3 regions of the Mesorhizobium sp. NZP2298 genome follow, and region 2 is predicted to be linked to each of the others. Evidence: riboswitches for the same ligand, from Rfam matches in the RefSeq annotation. Region 2 holds a riboswitch; each other region holds the start of a gene.
The links. A riboswitch is a leader RNA that binds a small molecule or an ion and turns the genes downstream of it on or off. The one in region 2 is predicted to bind cobalamin.

Region 1: it holds a riboswitch for cobalamin, as region 2 does, so the genes downstream of both, bluB (5,6-dimethylbenzimidazole synthase) here and EB231_RS17640 (DUF1636 family protein) in region 2, are expected to answer to the same signal.
Region 3: it holds a riboswitch for cobalamin, as region 2 does, so the genes downstream of both, EB231_RS24310 (DUF1636 family protein) here and EB231_RS17640 (DUF1636 family protein) in region 2, are expected to answer to the same signal.

What each region holds. Positions count from the first base shown of each region.
Region 1 is NZ_CP033365.1:5,451,585-5,457,325, reverse strand. It holds gene ribB (3,4-dihydroxy-2-butanone-4-phosphate synthase) at 1-76, shown strand, start outside; gene EB231_RS26445 (MFS transporter) at 137-1,357, opposite strand; gene EB231_RS26440 (TetR/AcrR family transcriptional regulator) at 1,479-2,087, shown strand; gene EB231_RS26435 (hypothetical protein) at 2,180-3,163, shown strand; partial or broken gene bluB (5,6-dimethylbenzimidazole synthase) at 3,250-3,909, opposite strand; cobalamin riboswitch at 4,010-4,205, opposite strand; gene EB231_RS26425 (histone deacetylase family protein) at 4,370-5,296, shown strand; gene EB231_RS26420 (exodeoxyribonuclease VII small subunit) at 5,300-5,551, shown strand; gene EB231_RS26415 (DUF2277 domain-containing protein) at 5,664-5,741, shown strand, end outside.
Region 2 is NZ_CP033365.1:3,644,108-3,649,848, reverse strand. It holds gene EB231_RS17650 (NADH-quinone oxidoreductase subunit A) at 1-183, opposite strand, end outside; gene EB231_RS17645 (winged helix-turn-helix domain-containing protein) at 572-1,771, shown strand; cobalamin riboswitch at 1,801-2,005, shown strand; gene EB231_RS17640 (DUF1636 family protein) at 2,046-2,474, shown strand; gene cobW (cobalamin biosynthesis protein CobW) at 2,477-3,529, shown strand; gene cobN (cobaltochelatase subunit CobN) at 3,549-5,741, shown strand, end outside.
Region 3 is NZ_CP033365.1:5,016,070-5,021,810, reverse strand. It holds gene EB231_RS24330 (D-arabinono-1,4-lactone oxidase) at 1-316, shown strand, start outside; gene EB231_RS24325 (DSD1 family PLP-dependent enzyme) at 313-1,458, shown strand; gene EB231_RS24320 (bifunctional helix-turn-helix transcriptional regulator/GNAT family N-acetyltransferase) at 1,521-2,471, shown strand; partial or broken gene EB231_RS24315 (GyrI-like domain-containing protein) at 2,478-2,795, opposite strand; cobalamin riboswitch at 2,962-3,168, shown strand; gene EB231_RS24310 (DUF1636 family protein) at 3,259-3,657, shown strand; gene EB231_RS24305 (ABC transporter ATP-binding protein) at 3,654-4,442, shown strand; gene EB231_RS24300 (ABC transporter substrate-binding protein) at 4,488-5,435, shown strand; gene EB231_RS24295 (FecCD family ABC transporter permease) at 5,435-5,741, shown strand, end outside.

The sequences.
Region 1 (5,741 bases), 1.8 Mb from region 2:
GATCGCCTCGCGCGAGCGCCACTATGTCGGCCTCGAGGGTTTTGGCATCCATATCGCGAAGACCGAGATTCTCTAGGCCATGTTGATATTCAGGTGAGGTCGGCCTGACCTGAATCTCGACATATCCTGGCGGTCACTAGGCCGGAACGGCGGCGTCGTCGCATCCCTCCAACTCGCATTTATGGGTGGCAAGGCTGTGCTGGCCAAGCAGCACCGTGATCAACGCGATGGTGCCTGCCGCCACTGAAACCCAGAACCCGCTCTGGGCGCCGAATGCGTCCACCACGGCGCCGGCGGCGAAGGAGCCCAGTGCCATGCCGATACCGATCCCCGTGGTCACCCAGGTGATGCCCTCCGTCAGCATCGCTTCGGGCACATGCCGCTCGATCAGGCCGAAGGCCGTGATGAAGGTCGGTGAGATGGCCACGCCGCTGATGAAGACGGTGAGTGCCAGAAGCGGCACGGTGCCGGCGGTGAGCGGCAGCAGCGTGCTGACCGCGATGACGGCTACCGCGATGGCCAACTGGCGTTGCAGCGGTGTTTTCAGATTGAGCGCCCCGACAATGATGCCGAGCACGAACGACCCCAGCGCGTAGACGCCAATGACGAGGCTGGCGGCGCCGGGTTGGCCGAGTTCCTTGGTGATTGCCACGGTGCTGACTTCCGTCGTCGCGAAGGTGGCACCGATGAAGATCAGGGCGAATGTGATGATCTGCACCGGGCGCAGGCGGATTGCGGAGCCGCTCGAGCCGTGACCAATCGGCCGCACTTGCGGCTCGGTCGATCGCTGCAGGATGAACGCCGTCGAGCCCAAGGCAAGGAACAGCGTGCTCGCCAGCATGCCCGCTTCCGGGAACAGGGCGGCACTCAAGCCCACCGACAGTGATGCGCCGGCGATGTAGACCAACTCATCCGCCGCCGACTCGAAGGCGAAGGCGGTGCTCATCTCGGGCCGGCCGCGGAAAATCTCGGTCCAGCGTGCGCGCACCATTGCCGGCATGCTGGGCATGGCGGCGGCCAGCAGCGCCGACACGAACAGCGTCCAGACCGGCCAGTCCTTATTGGCCGATGCAATCAGCGCCAGGAATGCGAGCACGGAGATGATTGTGGTGGGCACGACGATCCGGGTCTGGCCAAGGCGGTCGACCAGTCTTGATATTTGCGGCGCCAGGAAAGCGTTGGCCAATGCGAATGTCGCCGAGACAGCGCCGGCCAGCCAGTATTCGCCACGTGTCTGCGACAGCATCGCCACGATGCCGATGGGCGCCATGGCGATCGGCAGGCGCGCCAGGAAACCGGCGGCTGCGAAGCCCTTGGCACCGGGGGCGCGAAAGATCTCTGAGTAAGGGTTCTGCATGATCCGGTTCCTCGACAAAAGGCGATATGCCAATTACATACGGAGCGTATGGGAACTAGATAGATCATACGCAGCGTATGTCAATTGGCATACGTTGCGTATGTGAATAAGGCCAGGCAGAATGCGCAGACCCCGCAAGGAGATGATCGCCGAGACGCGCGCCAAGCTGATCGCCGCTGCCCGCCAGGCGTTCGGTTCGATCGGATATGCCGAAGCGTCGATGGACGATTTCACGGCATCCGCCGGGCTGACGCGCGGCGCGCTCTATCATCACTTCGGCGACAAGAAGGGGCTGCTGGAGGCGGTTATCGCCGAAATCGACGGCGAGATGGCGGCTCGGGTGAACGAGATCGCATCGAGAGCGCCGACCCGCTGGCAGCGTTTCGTCGACGAATGCACCACCTATATCGAGATGGCGCTGGAGCCGGAAATCCAGCGCATAATGTTCCGGGATGGCCCTGCTGTGCTGGGCGATCCGGCACAATGGTCGAATGCCAATGCCTGCGTTGGCTCAATGACGGATCATCTGACCGCGCTGCAGAGGGAAGGGGTGGTCGTCCCGGGCGTCGACCCTGAAACGGCCGCGCGCCTTATCAACGGGGCGAGCAGCCAGGCGTCGCAGCGGATCGCCAATTCAAACGACCCCGAAGCCACGTCGAGGAAGGTGGTGGCGGCGTTCAAGCAACTGCTTGAGGGGCTGCTCAAAGAACCGGGTCCGCAATCGAACTGAAGTCCCGTCTGCGGCCTGGTGCCCCGCCCATGATTGACAATCTTCGGTTAGAGCGCATCCTCCCCAGCCATCTCTGAGGGGAGATTCGGGGCATGTGGGATTTCGATATCGGCAGGTCGGTGTCCATCATGATGCGGACCTGGCCTTTCATTGTCTTTCGCATGATCGTCTATTTCGGCATCACGCTGGCCTACATCATGGCGACCGGCACGGGCGCCTCGGTCGGCTATGGCGTCGGCCATATCTCCACCGATCCCGATGGACCGCTGTCCTTTGCCCTGTGGGGCGGCGTGGTCGGTTTCGGCATCGTCTCCATCGCCGTCTACTGGATCCGCGAATACATCCTCTACGTCGTCAAGGCCGGCCATATCGCCGTCATGGTCCACCTGATCGACGGCCATCATGTTCCTGCCGGCCAGAACCAGATCGCCTATGCCCGGCAGGTCGTGACCGAGCGTTTCGCCGAGGCCAACATCCTTTTCGTCGTCGACCAGCTGGTCAAGGGCGCCATCCGCGCGATCACCGGCCTGCTCGGCGGCGTCGCCGCCTCTCTGCCCATTCCGGGCCTGAGCGGCCTGGTCTCCTTCATCAACACGGTGATCCGCCTGTCTCTCACCTATGTCGACGAGATCATCCTCGGCTACAACATCCGCATCAACTCGTCCTCGCCTTTCGAAACCGCGCGGCAGGGCGTGGTTCTCTACGCCCAGAACGGCAAGACCATGGTCAAGAACGCCGTCTGGCTGGCGGTCATCATGTGGGGCGTGTCCTTCGTCATCTTTCTGCTGATGCTCGCCCCGGCCGGGGCCATTCTTTTCCTCATGCCCGGACAGCTCGCCGGCTGGGCCTTCGTGCTGGCCATCGTCTTTGCCTGGGCCTTCAAGGCGGCGTTCATCGAGCCCTTTGCCATCGCCTGCCTGATGCAGGTCTATTTCAAGACCATCGCCGGCCAGGTGCCTGATCCGGCCTGGGACGCGCGGCTGGCCGAGGCGTCATCGAAGTTCAGGGAACTCAAGGACAAGGCGCTTTCCTCCTTCGGCGGCTCGCGCTGGGGCACGGCCGGCGCGACGCGCTGATCGGCCGGGCAGGCCTGGGCGGCATCGACGGCGTTCAGGCGCGCCGCCGCTGACTTGAGCGGTGCCTCGCCTTTCCCGCAAAAGGTCTCGCTCATGATCAGTTCGGGCAGGGGCAGGCGCCGGCCCCAGCCATGTGTTTCAAGGTCCGGTTTGGGCGCGAACTCGGAAACCCGGCCGACGCAGAGATAAGCGATCGGCGTTACATGGTCGGGAATGGACAGCAGGCTTTTCAGTGCCTGCGCCTCGATGATGCTGACCCAGCCGACGCCGACGCCTTCGGCGCGTGCCGCCAGCCAGAAATTCTGCACCGCGCAGACCGTGCTGTAGAGGTCCATCTCCGGATTGTGCCAACGTCCCAGCGGCGAGCCCTTCGAGCGCTGGCGGTCGCAGGTGATGCAGATGTTGAGCGCGCTTTCGCAGATGCCTTCCAGTTTGAGTTTGCGGTAGAGTGCCTGCCTTTCCTTTTCGATTTCAGGCAGTTCCTGTTCTCGCGCGGCCAGGAACAGGTCGCGCACCTTCTCCCGTCGCGCGGCATCGCGGATGACGATGAAATTCCACGGCTGCATGAACCCGACCGATGGCGCGTGATGGGCGGCAAGCAGCAGCCGTGCCAACACCTCATCGTCGAGAGGAGTAGGCAGGAAATGGCTGCGCACATCGCGCCGCGTGAACATGGCGCGGTACACCGCGTCGCGCGCCATCTGGTCAAATCCGTCGCCGACAGGAGCGGTCATAGCATCCGGCATCGCTTGTCCCCTTGCGATTGCAATAGTTTCACACCGTCAGAGCGCACTTAGTGCGTCCAAGTGGACGCACGTCGCTCTGATGTCATCCGCCTGACCATGCGGATGACGGTGCCTGCCAGGCCGGTCTTCTGGCTCAGGATCAACCCGCGTCCGGTGCCTTCCCGTCATCGACAGTGGCATTTACCGGCGCGGTCCCCCTCACAGCGTTGGGCACGCCACGGAATTCAACCGTGTTCCCGATTCTCCCGCCAGAGCATTTGCAGCCAAGTGGAATCACTTGGCGCCGCAGAATGCGGCTAGACAAACAGACTGGCGGGCACCAGGCAGTGACGGCGACCTTATGCCGAAGCGTCCGCGGCGCCAATCCCCACAGCGACGCCAATGGACGCAGAAGCGATTTTCCCCAGCCATCGGGCCGCGACGCATGGCCATCGTGGCGTTGGGGCACTAGATAGGGATCATGGCCACTCGTCTCTACACGCATCCGATCTTCCTTGAGCACATCACGCCCCCCGGTCACCCCGAGCGGCCGGACCGCTTGCGCGCCATCGAGCGCGTGCTTGACGACGAAGCCTTTGCCGAGCTCGACCGCGTCAAGGCGCCGGAAGGCGACGAGGCCACCATCCTTTACGCGCATCCGGCCGATTTCATCGCGCGCGTGCGCGCCGCCATCCCAGACGAAGGCATTGCCCGCATCGATGCCGACACCACCGCCAGCCCGAAGAGCTGGCAGGCGGTGATAACCGCGATCGGCGCCGCCAACGCCGCCGTCGACGACGTCTTCGCAGGCCGCGCCGACAATGTCTTCGTCGCCGCCCGGCCACCCGGCCACCATGCCGAAAAGACCACCGCAATGGGCTTTTGCTTCTTCAACACGGCGGCGATCGCGGCCCGCTATGCGCAGAAGAAGCACGGCATCGACCGTGTCGCAGTCGTCGACTGGGATGTGCACCACGGCAATGGCACACAGGATATTTTCTGGGACGATCCCTCGGTGCTCTATTGCTCGACGCACCAGATGCCGCTTTATCCCGGCACTGGCGCGAAGAGCGAGACCGGCGCCGGCAACATCGTCAACGCACCACTGGCGCCGCGGACCGGCAGCGAGGTGTTTCGCGATGCCTTCCTGTCGCGCGTCCTGCCGGCGCTCGACAATTTCGCGCCCGACCTCATCATTATTTCGGCCGGTTTCGACGCGCATCACCGTGATCCCTTGGCCGAGATCAACCTGACCGAGGACGATTTCGACTGGGCGACTGGCCAGCTGATGCAGCGCGCCGCCCGCCACAGCGGCAACCGGCTCGTCAGCCTGCTCGAGGGCGGCTACGATCTGCAGGGACTGGCATTTTCGGTCGCCGCCCATGTCGGGCGACTGATGAAAGGATGAATGATGGCTGCTGAGACCAACGAAGACGTCAAGGCGATGAGCTTCGAGCAGGCACTCGACGCGCTGGAGAAGATCGTCGATGATCTGGAGCGTGGCGACGTGCCGCTCGATCAGTCGATCCGGATCTATGAGCGCGGCGAGGCCCTGAAGGCGCATTGTGACCGGCTGCTGAAGGCGGCCGAGGACAAGGTTGAGAAGATCAGGCTATCGCGCGACGGCAAGCCGGTTGGAACCGAGCCGCTCGACGCGGACTGAGGCATGGCCGCGAACCATGGTCTTGCCTCTCCGGTTTTTGGACACGATCATGGTTGAGGATAAAACTCGTTCCGATTGAAACGGCTCCAGGACAAGAGGAGATACGGAAGCGATGTGCAGAAACATCAAGACCCTGTTCAATTTTGATCCGCCGGCAACCAATGACGAAGTGCGCGACGCAGCCCTTCAA
Region 2 (5,741 bases):
GATGTCGAATTTCATGCGGGCGTCGTCGAACGAGTTGAAACCGCACTCGTAGGCGGAAAGCTTTTCGGGATCGGGATTGCGGTAGGCCACCAGGAACGGGGCGGCCAGCAGCGCCAGGCCGACGACCAGTGCCACGCCTATGAACAGGACGATGGGCAGGTACGAACTGAGAAGTGCGTTCATGCAGCGGTTTTCCGTTGGCGCCAATCCACTTTGATTACAGCACCGGACCTTAATGCGGAAGCGTGACAGTTTAACCGCTGAACCGTTTTAAGGGGCCTATGCTGCAACGCGGCGAGGGTTAGCGCAGCACTTCCAGCGAAGCAAGTCAAACCTTGTTCAAAACGCCGACCTGGACGGCATATCCGGAGAAACTGGTCCGATCCGCTCCTGTTTGATTTCCTTCGTCTTTTACTCCACTTTTCTCTCCTGACATGGTTGCCGCCAAAACCCTGCTAGCATGGGTTGGAATCACCATGCAGGTTCCGCAAAAGCGGACCCGATTTTGCGACAAGAACCTGCCCAGACAAAGACCCGACCCACAGCCGAAGCCCCTCAGAGTGATGCCTGCATGAAGGAAAAAATCTCGCTCGCCGCCGCCCGCCGCATTGCACTCGCCGCTCAAGGGTTCCTCGATCCGCGCCCAAATGGCACACCCGACCGCCGCCATTTCGCCCGTGTGCTTTCCCGTACCGGCCTGCTGCAGATCGATTCCGTCAGCGCGGTGGTGCGTGCTCATTACATGCCGCTCTATTCGCGCCTGGGTCCCTACCCGTTCGCTTTGCTCGACAATGCCGCCGTGACTCGCAAGCGCACTGTCTTCGAATACTGGGCGCATGAGGCTTCGTTCCTGCCGGTCGAGACCTACCCGCTGATGCGCTGGCGCATGCAGCGCGCCGAGCAAGGCGATGAAATGTATCTGGGGCTGGCCAAATGGGGTCGCGAACACGCCGCCTATATAGAAGACATTTACCGCGCGGTCGTCGAGCTCGGCCCGATCGCCGCGTCGGCGCTCGAAGGCCAGAAAGGTTCGGGCGGCTGGTGGGGCTGGAGCCATGCCAAGCACGCCTTCGAATGGCTGTTCTGGGCCGGGCGCATCACCACGGCGCACCGCCGCGGCTTCGAGCGCTTCTACGATTTGCCAGAGCGGGTGCTGCCGCAGGCGATCCTCGATCTGCCGGCGCCCCCGGCCGAGGACGCGCATCGCGAATTGCTGCGCATCTCGGCCCGCGCCCATGGCGTGGCGACATCGGGCGACCTGCGCGACTATTTCCGGCTGTCGCCGGCCGATATGAAAGGCCGGCTGGAGGAACTGGTCGAGTTGGGCGAGTTGCTGCCGGTGCGCGTCGAAGGCTGGGACAAGCCGGCCTACCTTCACAAGGACGCGCGCCTGCCCCGGAAAATCGAGGCCCGCGCGCTGTTGGCGCCGTTCGACCCGGTCGTCTTCGAGCGCTCGCGCTCTGAGCGGCTGTTCGATTTCCACTACCGCATCGAAATCTACACGCCGGCTGAAAAGCGCCAATACGGCTACTACGTCCTCCCCTTCCTGCTCGGCGACAAGATCGTGGCGCGCGTCGACCTCAAGGCAGACCGGCCGGCCAGCGTCCTGCGCGTCCATGCCGCCTACCCCGAGCCCGGCGCCCCGCCTGATACCGCCGCGCAGCTCTTCGAGGAATTGAAGCAGATGCAGGGCTGGCTTGGCCTTGAACGCATGGACGTGACGCCGGCAGGCGATCTGGGCCCGGCGCTGGCCGACATCGTCGTGTCGTAAGCCCGCGTTGACACCGCTGCCTGCAAAAGCCTAAATCCCGTCCAGACGGTCCCTTGCCCGCAACGGCAGGGGCTAAGAGGGAATGCGGTGCGAGGTGAAAAATCTCAAATCCGCGGCTGTCCCCGCAACTGTAAGCGAAGAGCCAAGGCCGAAAGCCACTGGGAATTCCCGGGAAGGCGGCACCCAAGGCGATGATCCGCGAGCCAGGAGACCTGCCGTCTGCGACAAAAGAATCCGATCGCCCGGCGGGTTTCCGGGCAAGGAGCCCGGTTTTTTGGACCAGAACGGCAGTTTTTCGGCTGGCACAGCGGACAATTCGTCCGCCGACGGCGAAGCCTTGGCCGGCGTCACCATCATCGTCTGCGCCTCCTGTCGCGACGAGACCGGCTCGGACGCGCATCCCCGCGCCGGCGAACTGCTGGCTGAGGACACGCGCCGCGCCGCGGCCGGCGACGACATCCGCGTCCGCACGGTCGAATGCCTCGGCAATTGCAAGCACCGGCTGAGCGCCGCCATCCTGCGCGACGGCTGCTGGAGCTATGTCTTCGGCGACCTGACCGCGGCCAGCGGCGCCGACCTTGTCACCGGCGCCAAGCTCTTCGCCACCTCGACGGACGGCCTCATTCCATGGCGTGGCCGGCCCGATTCCCTCAAGCGCGGCCTCGTGGCCCGCATTCCTCCCCTCGACCTGTTGAAGGATTGATCATGAGCGCCCCAAATTCGACCGGCAATCTCTCCCGCGTCCCCTGCACCGTCGTCACCGGCTTCCTCGGCGCCGGCAAGACGACGCTGGTCCGCCATCTCCTGGAAAACGCCGGCGGCAAGCGTATTGCCATCATCGTCAACGAGTTCGGCGACATCGGCATCGACGGCGAGATTTTGAAGGGCTGCGGCATCGACACCTGCCCGGAGGAGAACATCGTCGAACTGGCCAATGGCTGCATCTGCTGCACCGTGGCAGACGATTTCGTGCCAGCGCTGGACCAGATCCTGTCGCTGACGCCGAAGGTCGACCACATCCTGATCGAAACCTCGGGCCTCGCTCTGCCCAAGCCGCTGGTCCAGGCGTTCCAGTGGCCGACGGTGAAGAGCCGCGTGACGGTCGACGGCGTCATCGCCGTGGTCGACGGCCCCGCATTGGCCGAAGGCCGCGTCGCCAACGACATGGACGCCTTGCAAGCGCAGCGCGCCGGGGATGAGAGCCTCGACCATGACGACCCGGTCGAGGAAGTGTTCGAGGATCAGATCGCTTGCGCGGATCTGATCATCCTGTCGAAGAGCGACCTGATGGACGCCGCCGGTTCGGCCCGCGCCAACGCCATCATCAACGAACATTCCGCCCGCGCCGTGAAGATCGTGCCGACCTCGCATGGCAAGGTCGACCCCTCGGTGCTGCTCGGCCTCGGTCTCGCTGTCGAGAACGATATCGAAAACCGCAAGTCGCATCATGACGGCGCTTTCGACCACGAGCATGACGACTTCGATACCTTCATCGTCGACATCCCCTCGATCGCCAATCCGGACGAGTTGGCAAAGCGCGTCGCGGCCGCCGCCGAACAGGAAAACGTGCTGCGTGTGAAAGGCTTCGTCGAGGTCGGCGGCAAGCCGATGCGGCTCCTGCTGCAGGCCGTCGGCCCGCGCGTCAATCACTACTATGACCGCGCCTGGACGGCCGAGGACGACCGCCGTTCGCGCCTGGTCGTCATCGGCCTCAAGGGGCTGAACCGCCCGGCAATCGAGCGTATACTCGCCGGCTGATTTTCAGACACGAGCCGCGATGCATATCCTCACCACGACCTCCGCCTCGCTCGACGATCTTGCCGAGCCGGTCGATCTGCGGCAGACGCCGGCGGATATCGTGGCCCTGTCCTTCACCGACAGCGATCTTGCCGGGCTGGCGGCGGCGTGGAAGGCCGATGCCGGCCGCGTGCCCTCGATGCGGCTGGCGGCGCTGCGCGACCTGCGCCATCCCATGTCCGTCGACCTCTGGGTCGACAGCGTCGCCCGCCACGCCAAGATCATCCTGGTGCGCATCCTCGGCGGCCACGATTGGTGGCGCTATGGCTGCGACCAGTTGGCTTCGATCGCCCGCGAGCGCGGCATAAAACTGGCGCTGCTTCCCGGTGAAAGCCACGACGAGGATCTCAGGCTGATCGAAGCCTCGACGCTGCCGCGCCAGGAATTGGACGCGTTGCTCGGCTATTTCCGCGAAGGCGGCCCGGCCAATATGAGCGCGCTGGTGCAGAGGCTGGGGCGGCTGGCTGGACAAGATGCGGCCGTTGTTGAGCCGGTGGCGGTGCCAAAAGCCGGCTACTACGAGCCCACACGCGGCGTCCTCCCCCTCCCCCTGCAAGTGGAGGGAAAGGTGGTACCGATCCTCTTCTACCGCTCGATGCTTCTTGCCGCCGATGTCGCGCCGATCGATGCCCTTTTTGAGGCGCTGCGCCAACGCGGCATCCTCCCGGTCCCCATCTTCGTCTCCAGCCTGAAAGAGCCGGCGTCACTCGCCTTTGTGGAAACCGCGTTCGCCGCGCTGAAACCCGCCGCCATCATCACCGCGACCGCCTTCGCCTCCGGTGCCGAACCCGGCGTCGAAACCCTATTCGACCGTGCCGGCGTGCCCGTCTTCCAGGTCATCGTCGCCACCACCCGCCGCGACGTCTGGGAAAACAACCAGCGCGGCGTGGCGCCCGCCGACCTCGCCATGCATGTCGTGCTGCCAGAACTGGACGGCCGCATCCTCGCCGGCGCCATTTCCTTCAAGGGCGAAAGCGATGTCGATCCGGCACTTGGCCACCGTGCCTTCGCCAACCGGCCGGAGCCGGATCGCGTGGCGCAGGTGGCGGATCGCGTGGTGGCCTTCATCAAGCTGCAGGACACGCCACGCGCCGAGCGCAAGCTTGTCATCCTGATCCCGGACTATCCAAGCGCACCGGGCCGCACGGGATATGCCGTCGGCCTCGATGTGCCGTCCAGCGTGCTGGCGATGCTGCATGACCTGAAGGAGCAGGGTTATGGCGTTGAGGGGATTCCGAAATCGCAGCGGGAATTGCTGGATTTGCTGGAGAGGGGCGATGACGGGCTGGGGCTGGAGGATTATCTCGGCTTCTCGAAGGAGTTGCCGGTTGAGGCAATGACTGCCGTTGAAGCGGCCTGGGGAAAAGCGGAATACGAGACCGGCCAGAAACACTTCCCCTTCCGCGCCGCGACCTTCGGCAACATCACCGTAGCCCTCGCCCCCGATCGCGGCCGCTCCGCCGATCGCCGCGCCGACTACCACGATCCAACCTTGCCCCCGCGTCACGCCCTGGTCGCGTTTGGCCTGTGGCTGCGCAAATCCCTCGGCATCCATGCGCTCATCCATGTCGGCGCGCACGGCACGCTGGAATGGCTGCCCGGCAAGACGGTTGCACTCTCGCAAAGCTGCTTTCCCGAGATCGTCACCGGTCCCTTGCCCGTCATCTACCCCTTCATCGTCTCCAACCCAGGCGAAGCGGCGCAGGCCAAGCGGCGCATCGCCGCCGTCACCCTTGGCCATCTGCCGCCGCCGCTGACCGTCGCGGGACTGGACGAAGACCAGCACAAACTCGAGCGCCTGGTCGACGAATATGCCCAGGCAGACGGCCTCGACCGTCGCCGCCGCGATCGCCTGGCAAAACTGATCGTGGACACGGCGCAAAAGACCGGCCTCGCCACCGAAGCCGGCGTCGCCAGGACCGACGCGCCCGATGAGGCGCTGCGCCGCATCGACGCCTGGCTCTGCGACCTCAAGGACTTCGCCATCAAGGACGGATTGCATATCTACGGCCGTGCACCCGATGGCGAGCCTGACACCATGCGCCGCCAAAGTGCCGAGGCTGAAAGGTCGGCGCTGGTCGCCGCGCTCGATGGCCGTCACGTCAAGGCCGGCCCGGCCGGCGCGCCGGCGCGCGGACGTTCCGACGTGCTGCCCACCGGCCGCAACCTGTTC
Region 3 (5,741 bases), 1.4 Mb from region 2:
CTATTTTCCCATGGAGGTACGCAGCGTCGCGGCCGATCAGTTCTGGCTCTCGCCCTTCTTCAACAGGCCGACCTGTTCGATCGCCATCCACCATGACGCGGCGAACGATCCGTTGCCGTTCATGCAAGCGGCCGAGCCGATCTTCCGCAGATATGGCGGCAGGCCGCATTGGGGCAAGATGCACAGCCTGAAGGCGGCGGACTTCAAGAAGCTCTATCCACGCTGGGACGATGCCATGGCGGTGCGTCGCGACATCGATCCGCGAAACCGTTTCGTTTCACCCTATATGGCCGGCTTGTTCGGCGTCGAACCATGAGTGCCTATTTCGCCACGCTTTCGGGGGCGCTGAAGCAGGCCGGTATCTTCCAGCCCTGTCTGGTGCTGGACCGCGACCGGCTGGACAGCAACATCGCCCTGGTGAAGGACAGGCTTGATCCCGGCCTTGCCGTGCGGCTGGTCGACAAGTCGCTCGCTTGCCTGCCGCTGCTTTCGCATATCGGCAAGACGCTCGGAACCGATCGCTTCATGACCTTCCATCCGCCGATCAGCGCGGCGGTGCTGAAAGCGTTCCCGCATGCGGATCTGCTGTACGGCAAACCGATGCCGGTTAGCGCGGCAAGAGCGGCGCTGGTGAAGGGCGACGCCGACTGGTCGCGTGTCTGCTGGCTGGTCGACAGTGACAAAAGACTGGCGGAATATGGCGCTCTGGCCGCCGAGCTCGCTATCGAACTGCGTATTGCCTTCGAGATCGATGTCGGCCTGCATCGCGGCGGGTTTGCCAAACCGGAGGCCTTGTCGCGGGCGTTGAAGATGCTGCCGGCCCACAAAGCGCTGCGCTGCGAAGGCGTCATGGCCTATGAGGCGCACGCACCGCACATTCCCGGCCTGTTCGGTGGGCCGGCCAGGGCGTTGGCGCGGGCCTCGGAACAGGCCGCCGATTTCGTGGCGCGCCTGGGCGCCGACCAGCGAAGCATCCTCAACATTGGCGGCAGCAAGACCGCGCTGCTTCATCACCGCGGCATTGCCAACGAAGTGTCGATGGGCTCGGCCTTCGTGCTGCCCGGCGATTTCGATACGCCCGGCCTCGAAAATTTCCAACCGGCGGCTTTCATCGCGACGCCGATCCTGAAAGTGGTCGAACCGATGCTGCCAGGCCCCCCCGCCGTCTCCCGCCTCTTGCGGGCGCTTGGCCGGTTCCCGCGCAAGGGCTGCTATCTCTATGGCGGTAAGTGGATGGCCGAGCCGGTATTTCCAGAAGGCATGAAGACGAACGGTTTGCTCGGCCTTTCCTCCAACCAGCAATTCATGGGCCTGCCGGCTGACGCAGCTGTGATGCCCGGCGATTATGCGTTCCTGCGGCCGACGCAAAGCGAGGCGGTGCTGCAGCAATTCGGGCCGATCGCGGTGCTTTCCGGCGGCAGGATCGTTGATCGCTGGCCGGTGTTGCCGATGATGTGATCGTATCGGATGGTTGACTCCGTCAAGTAAATGATTGATCCTGTAAAAGACAGGAGATGCCGATGACGATTCACCATCAGCCCAGCAACGAAGCGCCCAACAAGGACCTGATCGATGCGGTGCGGGCTTTCAACCGCTTCTACACCCGCCAGATCGGGCTGCTCGACGAAGGGCTGCTGAAAAGCGCCTTCTCCCTGACCGAGGCGCGTGTGCTCTACGAACTGGCGCACCGCGACGGTCTGACCGCGACCGACCTCGGGCGCGACCTCGGTCTCGATGCCGGCTATGTCAGCCGTCTGCTGAAGAAGTTCGAGCGCCTTCACCTCATCTCCAGGTCAACGCTGGTTTCGGACGCCAGGCAATCGTCGATTGCGCTGACGACGGCGGGAAGGAATGCCTTCGCGCCGCTGAACAAGGATTCGCACGACCAGGTCGCGACCCTTCTCGATAGGCTACCTGCGTCGGAGCAGGACCGGCTGGTGAAATCCATGCGGACGGTCCAGGCTCTGCTGGGTGAAAGCGATGAGCCAAGGATCCCTTATCTGTTACGACCGCTGCAGGTCGGCGACATCGGCTGGATCACCCGCCGGCAAGGGATGCTCTACGCGCAGGACTATGGCTGGGACGAAACCTATGAGGCGCTGGTTGCCGAAATCCTCGCGGCATTCGTCAAATCCTTCGACCCGAAATGGGAACGAAGCTGGATCGCCGAGCGCGATGGCGAGGTCGTCGGCTCGGTCTTCGTCGTGCGCAAATCGGATCAGGTGGCGAAGCTGCGCCTGCTTTATGTCGAACCTTCGGCGCGTGGCCTCGGCATCGGTAGGCGGCTGGTCGAGGAATGCATCGGCTTTGCCCGTGCGAAGGGCTACAAGACGCTGACCTTGTGGACCAACGATATCCTGATCGCCGCCCGGCACATCTACCAGGCGGTCGGCTTCAAACTGACCGAGGAAGAACCGCACCACTCCTTCGGCAAGGATCTGGTTGGCCAGACCTGGGACTTGGAATTGTGATCTCCGCTAAGCCTTGACGGGTATCCAGATCTCCAGCCCGCCATTGCCGTTGTTCGGATCGAACTCCGGACCGTTGCGCTCGAATTCGGGCGCGTCCGCTATCTCGTGCCCGGAGGCCGGCAGCCATTTGTTCCAGATTGTATTGACGGTGCGGCGGATGGTCGAGATGTGCTCGCGATGCGCGAACACCGCATATTTCCGGGCTGGTATCCGCACCCGGCAGAGTTCCCTTGGAAGGTCAGAAAAATCGGTGACCTCGACACCGGCGACGTAGTCGAAATTGCCGGCGTCGTCGCCGTTGACGCAGACGCCGTAGGCGACGTCCAGGAGCGAGACTGGCTCGATGTCTTCATTCGGCAGAAAGCCTCACTTGACTTCGCCGAGCGGCATGATTTAAATCGTAATGTAATTACATTACATCCGCAATTTCAGCGCCGCCGCGGGATCGACAATGCATCGAGAAATCCGTTGCGAAGCAAATTGGGGAAAACTACGATCGAGTGGTGATGGTCCCCGAGTCGAAAGGCAAGGGGTGAAAAGGGAACACGGTGAGATCCTAAAAAGGTCGAAGCCGTGGCTGCCCCCGCAACTGTAAGCGGTGAGCAAGATCCGAAATGCCACTGGCCGGCAAGGCTGGGAAGGCAGGATTGAGCAAGGACCCGCGAGCCAGGAGACCTGCCATCACTGAGTTGACCGGACGGGGTGTGCCGGGAGGAGACGTGGACGTCGGTCTTGTCGGCCGGCTCGCCAACATCCTTCCGTCGCCAGTTTTGGAAAGTGACGGAAGTTGGACGGCGCTATCGATCACCACATCATCGTGTGCACGCTTTGCCGTGACGTTCCCACCGGCATCAGGTCGGGCGAAAGCCTGTGCGCCGATTTGCGCTCCCGGCTCTCGGCCCATGATGAACCCGCCGTGTCGCATGGCTTCACGGTCGAAGGCGTCGAATGCATGGCGGGCTGCGCACGGCCGCTGACGGTAGCCTTCCAGGCGCCGGGCAAGGCTACCTATCTCTTCGGCTCCGTCGATGCCGAGGCCGACGCCGGTGATCTCGTGCGATTTGCCAGGCTCTACGCCTCGCTCGCCGACGGCTGGTGCAATTCCGGACAGCGTCCGCCGCGACTGGCCGGCAAGACGCTGGCCCGCATCCCGGCGCCGGGCAAGCTGGCGGGTGATAGCCGATGACAATGCCACTCCTCGAGGCGCGCGACCTGGGTGCTGTGGCGAATGGCCGGAATCTGGTCCATGCGGTCAGCCTCTCTATCGCCACCGGCGATCGTCTCGCCATCATCGGCCCCAATGGTGCCGGCAAGACGACGCTGCTGCGCATGCTGTCGGGCATGCTCAGGCCAAGTTCGGGCGAGGTGAAGCTTGGCGGGCGACGGCTGGACAGGATCTCGACGGCCGAGCGGGCCCTGCACATGGCCGTCGTCGGCCAGACCGACCAGCCGGATCCGCGGCTGGCGGTGATCGACTATGTCGAACTTGGCCGCGTTCCGTATGCCGGCCTGAGGCGCAGGAGCGAGGAGCGCGACATTGTCGTCGACGCCCTGCGCCGGACCGGCCTTTTGCCGCTGCTCGGCCGCACCATTGGCTCGCTGTCTGGAGGGGAGCGCCAACGCGCCCAGCTGGCGCGCGCCATCGCACAGCAACCAAAGGTGTTGTTCCTCGACGAGCCGACCAATCATCTTGACCCGCGTGCTCGCGGCGAGCTTCTCGAACTCGTCGCCGGCTTCGGCATGACGGTGATCGCGGTGCTGCATGACCTGGCCCTGGTGGCGCCTTTCGCCACCAGGGTCGCGGTGATGAACGAAGCCCGGCTGCACGCGTTGGCCGCACCGCGCGAAGCGCTGACGCAACAGCTGATCCGCGAGATTTTCGGCGTCGACGTGTTTCGCCTGCGCCACCCTACCGAGGACCGTGAACTGACGGTGTTCGATGTTCCGAACCGCGCCGCGCCACCATCCTGATCGAACCATCCCTCATCAACGCTGTTCAACCAAGGAGCAAAATCCGTGAAACGTCTCGCCTTGTCGCTCGTCTTTTCCTTGCTGGTCTCTACCGCCTTCGCTTTCCCCGTCACCGTCGACAGTTGCGGCAAGCCGCTGACCTTCGACGCGCCGCCCAAGCGCGCCGTCATCCATGACCTCAACATGGCCGAGATGGCCTTCGCGCTGAAGCTGCAGCCGTCGATCGTCGGCCTGACCGGCATCACCGGATGGTACAAGGTCGGCCCCGAATTCAAGGCCGAGCAGGGCTCAATCCCGGAACTCGCGCCCAAATACCCGACGCTCGAGAACCTGGTCGCCGTCGAGCCCGATTTCTTCTTCGCCGGCTGGTACTATGGCATGAAGCCGGGCGGCGACGTGACGCCCGACACGCTCGCCCCGCATGGCATCAAGACACTGGTGCTGACCGAAAGCTGCGTCCATCTCGACAAGAACCGCCCGGCGGCTTCCATGGACCTGCTCTATGGCGATGTTGAAAAGCTGGGCAAGATCTTTGGCAAGGAGACCGAGGCGCAGAAGCTTGTCGCCGGCTGGAAGGCGCAACTCGCCGACATCACCGCGAAGGTCGGCGACGCCAAGGGAACCCGTGTGTTCCTCTATGATTCCGGCGAGGACAGGCCGTTCACCGCCGGAAAATTCGCCATCCCGAGCGCCATGATCACAGCGGCCGGCGGCGATAACATCATGGCCGACATGGACACCAGCTGGGGCAACACGGACTGGGAAACGGTGGCGTCGCGCAATCCGCAATTCCTCATCCTGCTCGATTACCAGGATGGCGGCGGCTACAGGAAGCTGCTCGATTTCTTGAAGGCGCATCCGGCGATGAAGGAGACGGATGCGGTCAAGAACGAGCGTTTCGTGGCCCTTCGCTATGCCGAACTGACGCCTGGACCGGCAAACATCGAGGCGATCGCCAAGATCGCCAAGGCGATGCATCCGGAAGCGTTCTGATGCTTCTTGCCCCCGGGCATAAATCCGGCGCGCTTTCCGGGCACAAGGCATTCGCGCTGGCCATGGTGGCGGGCACGGTGGCGGTCGTCGCCCTCGTGCTGCTGTCGATCGCCTATGGTTCGACGCTGATCCCGTTGAGCGACGTCATCGCCTCGCTTGGCCATGCCGTCGGGTTGAATGAGCACCAGGTGTCGGGCCCGGTCGGCAAGATCGTCATCGATCTCAGGCTGCCGCGCACGATCCTGGCGGTCTGTGTCGGTGCCGGCCTCGGCATCACAGGCGCGTTGCTGCAGACGGTGACCCGCA